Regions from separate parts of the Micromonospora chalcea genome, predicted to be linked through region 3. Evidence: riboswitches for the same ligand, from Rfam matches in the RefSeq annotation. Region 3 holds a riboswitch; each other region holds the start of a gene.
What was found. A riboswitch is a leader RNA that binds a small molecule or an ion and turns the genes downstream of it on or off. The one in region 3 is predicted to bind cyclic di-AMP.

Region 1 (3,263 bases), 460 kb from region 3:
TGTCGTGGATGACGATGTACTCGATCTTCTGCTGCTTCGGCCGGTCAGCCAGGTCGTGGTTGCCGTAGTCGCCCGGGTCGTCGCTGAGCTGCTCGTAGGGCGCGGGAATCCACTCGCAGGCCAGCCGGACCGGGCACTCCAGCCCGTCCGGCCGCTGCGCGGTGCGCAGGCCGAGGCGGGCCAGCCGGGAGCGGTCCGGCTTCGCGGCGGTGGCGGCGAGCGTGACCCGCTGGCCGTCGTCGGTGGTCCGGGTGGCGCCCTGGCCGAGCTGGTCGTACACCTCGTCGGCGAAGGCCGCCGCCGCGTCGGCGGTGTCCGCGCCGGAGTAGCGGGCCACCGCGGCGTACCAGGCCGCCGGGTCGGTGCCGGCGCCGACCGGCCCGCCCAGAGCCTTCTGGTACGACGACAGCAGCGCCGCGCCGCCGCGGATGTTCGCGGCCGGGTCGGTGCGCAGCGTCCCCGCGTCCAGCCCGGTGAGCGCGGCGGCCGCGTCGAGCGTCTGGAGCGAGGCGCTCGGCAGCGGCGTCTCCCGCGTCGGCGCGGCGGCGGTGGCCGGGTCGAGCTTCAGCGGCCGGGAGTCGTCGCCGCGCGGGTCCTCGTCCTCGTCGACGTGGGCGCTGCCCGGCGTGGCGAGGATGTGCGCGGCGTCGGTCAGGTGCATCGGGCCGTAGCCGCCGCTGGTGCTGGGCTGACCCGGGTGGGTGTCCCAGCGGGACTCCAGATAGGAGACACCGAGCAGCACGTTCTGGGGCACGCCGTACTCGGCCGCGGCGGCGGCGTATTGTTGTTGCCGGTCGCTCGCGGGCGCGGACGTGTCCGGCGCGGCGGTAACCGGGCCGGTGGTCGCCAGCGCGGTGGCCGTGGCCACGGCGGCGGCGAGCAGTATCCGTCTGCCCGACGGCGGGGCGGAGAGATGCATCGAACCTCCTGGACAGGGATGGGGGTCACTGCGTTTCCACCCTCACTCCGCACACCCGCGACGGTCAATACCTTTCCAGTAAGTAATCAGTCGTGAAAGAAAATTTCACCTCCGTGCGCAGTGTGGCGCTGGATCGCGTACGGAGTGTCACGGCGCTGGAAGTTGCGGATCGATAACGGTGGTCCCTACTCTGGTGAATCGTCGGCCGCACGTCTCACCGTCCAACCCGGTCGGTGACGGTCCGACACCGCCGAGTCGCCTCCGGGCGAGCCGGGGAACCAGGTACCTGGGGTGAATCCGCAGCGCTGCTGCGGTAGGGCGGCTCCCTTCCCGCCCGAATCCGTCAGCTAACCCGGTAGGCGGTACGGAAGAAGGAGTACGGACGCCCGGTGGCACTCCATGCCCCGCGGCCGTCGTCGAACCGGTCGGTCGACCGGTCCAGCGCCGCGCCGCGTTCCCGCTGGTCCCGCTTCACCACCGCCCTCGCCGCACTGGTCGGCACCGCCGTCGTACTGACCGGCGGCGCCACTGCGGCACACGCCGAACCCTCGGTCGCCGAGATCGAGGCCCAGATCGACCGCGACTGGAACAAGCTCGAACCGGTCATCGAGCAGGTCAACGACGTACGCGAGCAGCTCGCCGCGCGGCGCAGGCAGGCCGACGCGCTCGGCCGCCAGATCGCACCCCTCCAGGCGCGGGTGGACGCCGCGCTCGGTCAGGTCGGCGGCCTCGCCGCCGACGCCTACAAGGCCGACAACCTCTCCACGGTCAACGCGCTGCTCGGCAGCCGCTCACCCGGTGACCTGGTCGACGGCCTGGAGCTGCTCGACCGCTTCGCGCACCGCCAGCACGAGCAGGTGCGCTCGGTCGCCGCGCTGCGCGACGAGCTGGCGGCGAAGAAGAAGCCGCTGGACGAGATGATCGCCGGCCTGGCGCGCACCGAGGCCCAGCTCGCGGCGAAGAAGAAGCAGATCGACGCCGAGATCGCCAAGCTGGAGAAGCTGCGGCTCAAGGTGTACGGCAAGGGCGGCGGCGGCCCGCTGCGCCCGGCGCCCTGCCCGGCCGGCTATCCCGGCGGCCCGGCCGGTGCGGCGGTGAAGTTCGCCTGCGCCCAGATCGGCAAGATCTACGTCTGGGGCGCCGCCGGCCCGGACCACTTCGACTGCTCGGGCCTCACCATGGCGGCCTGGGCCAAGGGCGGCGTCTCGCTGCCGCACAGCGCACGCCAGCAGCACGGCGTGACGAAGCGCATCAGCCGGGCCGAGCTGCGCGCCGGCGATCTCGTCTTCTACTACAGCGACCTGCACCACGTGGCGATGTACGTGGGCGACGGCTGGGTGGTGCACGCCTCCCAGTCCGGCAAGCCCATCACGATGAAGCGGGTCGACGACGGCGACATCAACAGCTACGGCCGCGTGTAAGGAAGGGCCCCCTCTTAACGCCTCCGGTAGAGGAGGGGGCCCTTCTTAACAACTGCGGGCGGCGTCAGCGCGTCGGCCAGGTGCGCCAGCTCTGCCAGGACCGGCTCGGCGTCGGGCCGCGCTGCCCCTGGTAACGCGAGCCGTAGACGGCCGAGCCGTACGGGTGCTCGGCCGGCGAGGAGAGCCGGAAGATGCAGAGCTGGCCGATCTTCATGCCGGGCCAGAGCGTGATCGGCAGGTTCGCCACGTTCGACAGCTCCAGCGTGACGTGACCGGAGAAGCCGGGGTCGATGAAGCCGGCTGTCGAGTGGGTCAGCAGCCCCAGCCGCCCCAGGCTCGACTTGCCCTCGAGCCGGCCCGCGAGCTGGTCGCCCAGCGAGATCACCTCAAGCGTGGAGGCGAGCACGAACTCGCCCGGGTGCAGCACGAACGGCTGGCCCTCGGGCACCTCCACCATCGAGGTGAGGTCGTCCTGCTGGACCGACGGGTCGATGTGTGTGTAGAGGTGGTTGTTGAAGACCCGGAACAGCCGGTCCAGGCGTACGTCGATGCTCGACGGCTGCACCAGCGTGGGCTCGAAGGGCTCCAGCGCGAGCGTGCCGGCCTTGATCTCGGAGATCAGGTCGCGGTCGGAGAGCAGCATCGGAACACCATAGCGACCGGTATGGGTGACCTGCGTGTCGCACTACTTCTTCGTACACGTGTTCGATAGGATGTCCGCATGGCTTCCTGGTCCGAATTCGCCGCCGACGAGCCCCGCCTCGCCGGCGAGATCCGCCTCCTGATGCAGCAGTACGGGCCGGGCTTCGGCTACCTCGCCACGGTCCGCGCCGACGGCGGCCCCCGCGTCCACCCGGTCTCCCCGGTGTTCACCGACGACGGCCTATGGTGCTTCGTCATCGACTCGCCGAAGCGCCGTGACC
Region 2 (3,263 bases), 2.1 Mb from region 3:
CGGAGATCTTCGCGGTGGCGGCGGCGGAGATCCGCCGGCTCTACCCGGATCTGCCGCTGCCCGACGCGGTCCGGTCCACAGGCGTTCCGCCGGTGGAACGCACGGTGCCCGCCGCCGAGCTGCCGGCGGCCACCGTCGAGGCGGCCGAGGCGCTGCTCGGCCAGGTGGAGGGCACCGTCGGCGTGATCACGCCGGTGCCGCGCCGGGACGAGGTGGCCGGCTGGCTGGGCGCGCTCGGCGCGGGCCGGCTCCAGGTGGTGACCAGCCTCCAGGCCAAGGGCATGGAGTACGACGGCGTGGTGCTGGTGGCGCCGAGCGAGATCCGGGCCGATCCGGGCTCGGGCGTGCGCACGCTCTACGTGGCGCTGTCCCGGGCGACCCAGCGCCTCACCACGCTCGACCCGGTGGGGTGAGGGGCCACGCCCGCGCCACCCACAGTTCACTTGCATACATAGCGATGTGAGCATACATTGGGCCCGGCCGGTACGCGGCAGGGAGGGTGTTGGCGTGGGCGCAGGTCATGACCACAGCAGCGCGGTGGCCAACGCGGCACACCGCCACGCAGGCCGGCTCTGGGCCGCGTTCGCGCTGCTCGCCGTCCTGATGGTGGTCGAGGCGGTGGCCGCCTTCACCACCGGCTCGCTCGCCCTGCTCTCCGACGCCGGGCACATGTTCACCGACGTGCTCGGCATCGGCATGGCCCTCGCGGCGATCACCGCCACCCGGCGCGCCGGCACCGACCCGCAGCGCACGTTCGGCCTCTACCGGCTGGAGGTGCTCGCCGCCCTCGCCAACGCCGTGCTGCTCGGCGCCGTCGCGGTCTACGTCCTGATCGAGGCGGTACGCCGCTTCGGCGAGCCGCCGGAGGTGCTGGCCGGCCCGATGCTCGTGGTGGCGGTGCTCGGCCTGCTCGCCAACATCGTCGCCTTCGCGCTGCTGCGCGCCGGGGCGAAGGAGAGCATCAACCTGCGCGGCGCGTACCTGGAGGTGCTCGGCGACCTGCTCGGCTCGCTCGGCGTGATCGCCGCGGCGCTGGTCATCGCGGTGACCGACTGGTGGTGGGCGGACCCACTGGTCGCCGTCGGGATCGGCCTGTTCATCCTGCCGCGCACCTGGCGGCTCGGCCGGGCCGCGGTGCGCATCCTGGTGCAGGCGGCGCCGGAGCACCTCCAGGTGACCGCCGTGCACGACCGGCTGGCCGCGGTCCCCGGCGTGGCCGAGGTGCACGACCTGCACGTCTGGACGCTCACCTCGGGCATGGAGGTGGCCTCGGCGCACCTGACCACCGACCCGGGCGTGGACCCGGCCGGGGTGCTGGCCGCCGCGCGGACGGCGCTGCACGAGGACTTCTCCATCGATCACGCCACGTTGCAGGTCGAGCCCGGAGCGTCAGCCGGAGTGTGCGGAAAGACCGAGTGGTGATTAGGGCAGACTTAAATCACCGTGACTGCTGTACACTTATGTCGGTTTTGCCCCACCATGCGGCACTGCGCAACGGAGCCACGCCCGGGCCGCGCCGGTAGGCTCGGTCGCGGCCGCAGCCACCGGCGTCACCGGCGCAGGTGGGGTGGCCGTCGCCTAATCGCCCGAAGGGGCGAGCCGGGGAACCACGTACGTGGGGTGCATCCGCGTCAGCGGTAGGGATCTTCCGTCCCGAACCCGTCAGCTAACCCGGTCGGCGGTTGACGGAAGGACATGTGAATGCCCCCAGTGGCACCTGTACGACGGACGGCCGCCCGGTTGGCGGCCCTGCTCGTCGCGACGCTGACTGTCGGCGTCGCGACCGTTCCGGCCTCCCCCGCCTCGGCGGCGCCCCGGACCGGCCTGCTCGCCGCCGCGCCCGGCGACGACGAGGGCGGCACGCCCGAGCTGCGCGCCCAACTCGACGCGGCCAGCAAGGGCTGGCTGGAGGCAAAGGCCGCGCTGAACCGGTCGGTGAACCGCCAGAAGCAGCTCAACGACCAGCTCGCGAAGGTCGGCGCCGAGCTGGCCGTACGTGACGCCAAGGTCGGTGAGATCGCCGGGGTGGCGTACCGCGCCGGGCGGCTCGGCACCGCCGCCGCGCTGCTCGACAGCAGCAGCCCGGCGGGCTTCATGGACCGGGCCGCCACGCTGGAACAGGTCGCCGCGCACGAGGACCGCACGGTGCGCGAGCTGATCACCACCCGGGACGAGGCCACCCGCACCCGGGCCGCGCTCGACACCGAGATCCGCGAGCAACGCAAGCAGGTCGAGGTGATGGGCAAGCGCAAGGAGCAGGCCGAGCGCGCGCTCGAAGTGGCGAACGAACGTTCCGCCCGCAACAACAGCAGCGGCGGCAGCGTCCAGGGCACCTCAAACAAGAACGCGAAGCCCGCACCACGCAACTCGGACGGCTCGTGGCCGTCGGAGTCGTGCAGCGTCAACGACCCGACCCCGGCCAACGGCTGCATCACCCCGCGGACGCTGCACGCGCTGCAGCAGGCCAAGGCGGCCGGTTTCACCAGGTACGTCTCGTGCCACCGGCCCAGCGGCTCGGGCGAGCACCCGAAGGGGCGGGCCTGCGACTTCGCCGCCCAGAAGAACGGCTTCGGCGGCGTGGCCAGCGGCGGTGACCGGACGTACGGCAACAACCTGGCCGCGTACTTCGTGCGCAACGCCGACCCGCTCGCCGTGCTCTACGTGATCTGGTTCAAGCAGATCTGGCTGCCCAGCAGCGGGTGGAAGTCGTACAGCGGCGGCAACGGAGACCCGTCCAGCGACCACACCAACCACGTGCACCTGTCGGTGTACTAGCGCGCTCCCGGGGGGCCGGCCGGATCGGGCCGGCCCTCCAGCGTCGCGCCGAGACGGGCCGCCAGGCTCAGGTGAGCCGCCCGGGCCTGGCGGAACGCGTACCCGAACAGCGGCGCCGGCGCGGTGAGCGTGATCTCCACGTCGATGCGCACGGTGCCGTCGGGCTCGTCGCGTAGCCGGGTGTGGTTGCGCACCGTCGTCGCCGGCTGCTGCCGGGCGACAGTGACCACCTCGTCCTCGCTCGCGACCAGCACGTCCGCCTGGTACGTGACCGGGAAGTGCAGCGGGCCCAGTTGCAGCCGGTCGGTGATCGCGTAGCTGGCCAGCGCGCCCGGCCGGGCCGGCAGCTGCCGGACCCGGACGATCAGCGGATGCAGCTCGCCCTGGCGACTCAGGTCACCCAGCAGTGCCACCGCGTCGGCCCGGCTGCACCGGGCCTGCACGGTGTAGCTGAAGCTGTCGCTGCTCTGCAAGCGGGCCCCCTCGCC
Region 3 (3,263 bases):
GATCGTGTACTCGTTGCGCCGCCCCACGCGGGTGCGCCGCAGGTATCCCCCGGCTTCCAGGTCGGCGACGATGGCCTGGGCCGCCCGCTCGGTGACGCCCACCTCGTCGGCCACGTCCCGCAGCCGCGCCGTGGGGTTGCGCGCGATCGCCAGCAGCACATGTCCGTGATTGGTGAGGAAGGTCCAGTTGCGGCGGCTCCCGTCCTCACCTGGTGTCGTCGCCATGGTGGCCATGCTATGGCCATCGACGCTGCCGACCCGAATCGGACGCGGGCCGGCACGGGAAAGTATGAAATGCGTATCACGAATCTTGACGTGCCCCTGACGCCGTGTGACCGTGAAGTCGCGAGGCCGTCCGGCCTGGTCGTTCCGCAGGTAGACGAGGTGAGGCAGATGACGCCGAGAAGCCCGGAGCAGGCGCTCGCCGAGCTGCGTGCCGGCAACCACCGGTTCGTCACCGGTGTGCCGCAGCATCCGAATCAGGACGCCGGGCACCGGGCGGCGGTGGCCGACGGCCAGCACCCCTTCGCGGTGATCGTCGGCTGCTCCGACTCGCGGCTCGCCGCGGAGATCATCTTCGATCGGGGTCTCGGTGACCTCTTCGTGGTGCGTACCGCCGGGCACACCGCCGGGCCCGAGGTGCTCGGCAGCGTCGAGTACGCGGTCACCGTGCTGGGCACGCCGCTCGTGGTGGTGCTCGGGCACGACTCCTGCGGCGCGGTCCAGGCCGCCCGGGAGGGGGTCCGGACCGGCGCCGCTCCGGCCGGGCACCTGGGAGCGGTGGTGGACGCGGTCTCGCCCAGCCTGCTGCGCGCCGCCCGGCAGGGCATCGACGACCTCGACGGCATCATCGACGTCCACATCGCGCAGACCGTGGAGACGCTGCTGGCCCGGTCCTCCGTGCTGGCCGAGCGGGTCGCGGCGGGCCGGTGCACGGTGGCGGGGATGTCGTACCGGCTCTCCGGCGGCGAGGTGCGGACAGTGGCGCAGGTCCCGGCGTCACTGCCCGCTCCCTCGTCGCCGGCGGACGCGGACGCGGCGCTGGCCGGCTGACCGGAGCGCCGGACGACGAAGGGGCCGCCCACGGGGGCGGCCCCTTCTTGCTGCGTCCAGGTCAGAGCATCGACATGTGGACGTGGTCGGTGTGGTTCGACGGCCCGCTGTACGACCTCCAGCCGGTGGCCGGGAACCAGATCTGCCGGTTCCAGATCACGTAGTAGATGCCCAGCCGGTCGGCGTTGCGGATGAGGAAGGCGGCCACGTCGTTGCCGTACTTGCGGGTGTCGTTGTTGTGCCAGGGTGAGAAGCCGCTGTTCTGCAGCGACCAGTCGCACGCCTTGCCCTTGGGGTGCTCCCATGGCCCGCCCGGCCGGTAACAGCCCACGAAGCGCGTGTAGCCGGCGCGCCGGACCTCCTTGTAGGCGTGCAGCGTCCGCGGCGTGATGCAGCCCGAGGTGGTCGGGTCGTTCTCGCTGCACGACTCGGCCTTCCAGCCGCCGTCGGCGGTGCGGCCGGGGCCGATCTTGGCGACCGGTGAGGTGGCGTCGACCAGGCCGCCGGTGAAGCCGAGGCCGCCGACGAGCTTGAGGGCGCGTTCGGCCTGCACCTTCTCGCGCTCCATCGCGTTCTTCTGCTTCTCCTGCTCGCGCACCTCGGCGTCGAGCGCGATCTTGGCCGTCTCGGCGCGGTTCTTGACCGCGTTGATGGCGGCCAGGCGCTGCGCGTTGAGGAGGTTCAGCTCGTCCAGGGCGTTGACGCGGCGGACGAACGAGTCGGGCGAGTTGCTCTCCAGCAGCATCGCCATCGCGCCCATCCGGCCGGTCCGGTAGGACTGGGCGGCGAGCTGGTTGACCTGCGGGCTGAGCGCCTCGAGTTCGGCCTGTGCCGCCTGTACCTCGGCGGCCAGCCGCCGCTGGCGGTCCTGCGACTTGGCCAGCTTCGCCTTCGCCTGGAGGAAGTTCCGGTTGGCGCTGTCGATCGCCTCGGTGATGAGCGGTGGTTCGCCGTCCTCCTCGTGCCCGGACGGCTTCGGGGCCGCCGCGGCGGGGGCCGCCGTCGCCGAGTTCGGCCCGGCCAGCACTGCCAGCGAGGCCAGCACGGCCACCAGGGGTGTCAGCCAGCGGCGCAGGGGTGGCGTCACAGTGTTCCCTTCCGTCGGCCGCCGACCGGGTTAGCTGACGGGTTCGGGACGGAAGTGGCCCCTACCGCTCGCGCGGATTCACCCCATGTACCTGGTTCCCCGGCTCGCCCGCAGGCGATTGGGCGGCGGCACCGCTGGCGCCGGTGCGCGCCTTCGGCGGTGACCGGCAGCGAGGTTACCCGACAGCACTCCTGCGGATCTACGTCCGGAAGCCGACCAATAGCGAGATTTCGCCGTGGCGCACCGTGACCAGCGTCGCGTTTGAAATCGATGGTCACCGTGCGGAGTGTCACCATGTCGCCTCCGTACTCTTTCCGCCGCCGAGCGCCTCCAGCGCGTCGTCGCGTCCGGCCGGCGGACGGGGCGGCGGGGGCACGGGCGACGCCGGCTCCGGACCGGGCGCGCGCCGTCCGGCGGTGGTCACGATCGCGGCCAGTGCGGTCGTCAGCGGTACGGCGGCGATCAGGCCGAGCGTGGCCACCGCGCTGCGGACGATCTCCTGGGCGAGGAACTCGCTGGTGAGGATCTGGCTCACCGGGCGGGAGTCGGCGACCAGCAGGAGCAGCAGTGGCAGCGACGCGCCCGCGTACGCCAGCACGATGGTGTTGACGGTGGACGCGATGTGGGCCCGGCCGACGCGGGTCGCCGCCCGGTAGAGCTGCCGCCGGGACAGCCCCGGGTTGGCGTGCGCGAGTTCGGTGACGGTGGCCGCCTGGGTGACGGTGACGTCGTCCAGCACGCCCAGCGAGCCGATGATGATGCCCGCCAGCAGCAGTCCGTGCAGGTCCACGTCGCCCTGGAACATGGACAGCGTGGTGGCGTCCTCGCTGCCGAAGCCGGTCAGGTGGGTGGCGGACGTGGCGAGCAGGCCGAGCACGCCGGTGATCACCAGGCTGCCGAGCGTGCCGAGCACCGCCACCGACGTCTGCGCGGTGATCCCGTGCGTCAGGTAGAGCACCACGAACATGATCAACGCGGCGCCCACGATCGCCACCAGCAGCGGCGGCTGGCCGCCACCGATGCCGGGCAGCACGAAGCCGAGCAGGATGGCGAAGCTGGCCGCCAGGCCGCCGAGCGCGGCGAGCCCGCGCCAGCGGCCGAACGCCACGATCGCGGCGGCGAA

Region 1: linked by a shared signal. The riboswitch ahead of PVK74_RS21570 (C40 family peptidase) and the one ahead of PVK74_RS23930 (coiled-coil domain-containing protein) in region 3 are both predicted to bind cyclic di-AMP.
Region 2: linked by a shared signal. The riboswitch ahead of PVK74_RS13790 (coiled-coil domain-containing protein) and the one ahead of PVK74_RS23930 (coiled-coil domain-containing protein) in region 3 are both predicted to bind cyclic di-AMP.

The regions. Positions count from the first base shown of each region.
Region 1 covers NZ_CP118233.1:4,850,313-4,853,575, forward strand. The annotation lists gene PVK74_RS21565 (N-acetylmuramoyl-L-alanine amidase) at 1-919, opposite strand, end outside; cyclic di-AMP (ydaO/yuaA leader) riboswitch at 1,158-1,295, shown strand; gene PVK74_RS21570 (C40 family peptidase) at 1,309-2,340, shown strand; gene dcd (dCTP deaminase) at 2,405-2,983, opposite strand; gene PVK74_RS21580 (pyridoxamine 5'-phosphate oxidase family protein) at 3,062-3,263, shown strand, end outside.
Region 2 covers NZ_CP118233.1:3,214,696-3,217,958, forward strand. The annotation lists gene PVK74_RS13780 (HelD family protein) at 1-413, shown strand, start outside; gene PVK74_RS13785 (cation diffusion facilitator family transporter) at 508-1,422, shown strand; cyclic di-AMP (ydaO/yuaA leader) riboswitch at 1,566-1,697, shown strand; gene PVK74_RS13790 (coiled-coil domain-containing protein) at 1,702-2,775, shown strand; gene PVK74_RS13795 (SRPBCC family protein) at 2,772-3,263, opposite strand, start outside.
Region 3 covers NZ_CP118233.1:5,311,896-5,315,158, forward strand. The annotation lists gene PVK74_RS23920 (helix-turn-helix transcriptional regulator) at 1-234, opposite strand, end outside; gene PVK74_RS23925 (carbonic anhydrase) at 394-1,053, shown strand; gene PVK74_RS23930 (coiled-coil domain-containing protein) at 1,115-2,140, opposite strand; cyclic di-AMP (ydaO/yuaA leader) riboswitch at 2,145-2,275, opposite strand; gene PVK74_RS23935 (YibE/F family protein) at 2,430-3,263, opposite strand, start outside.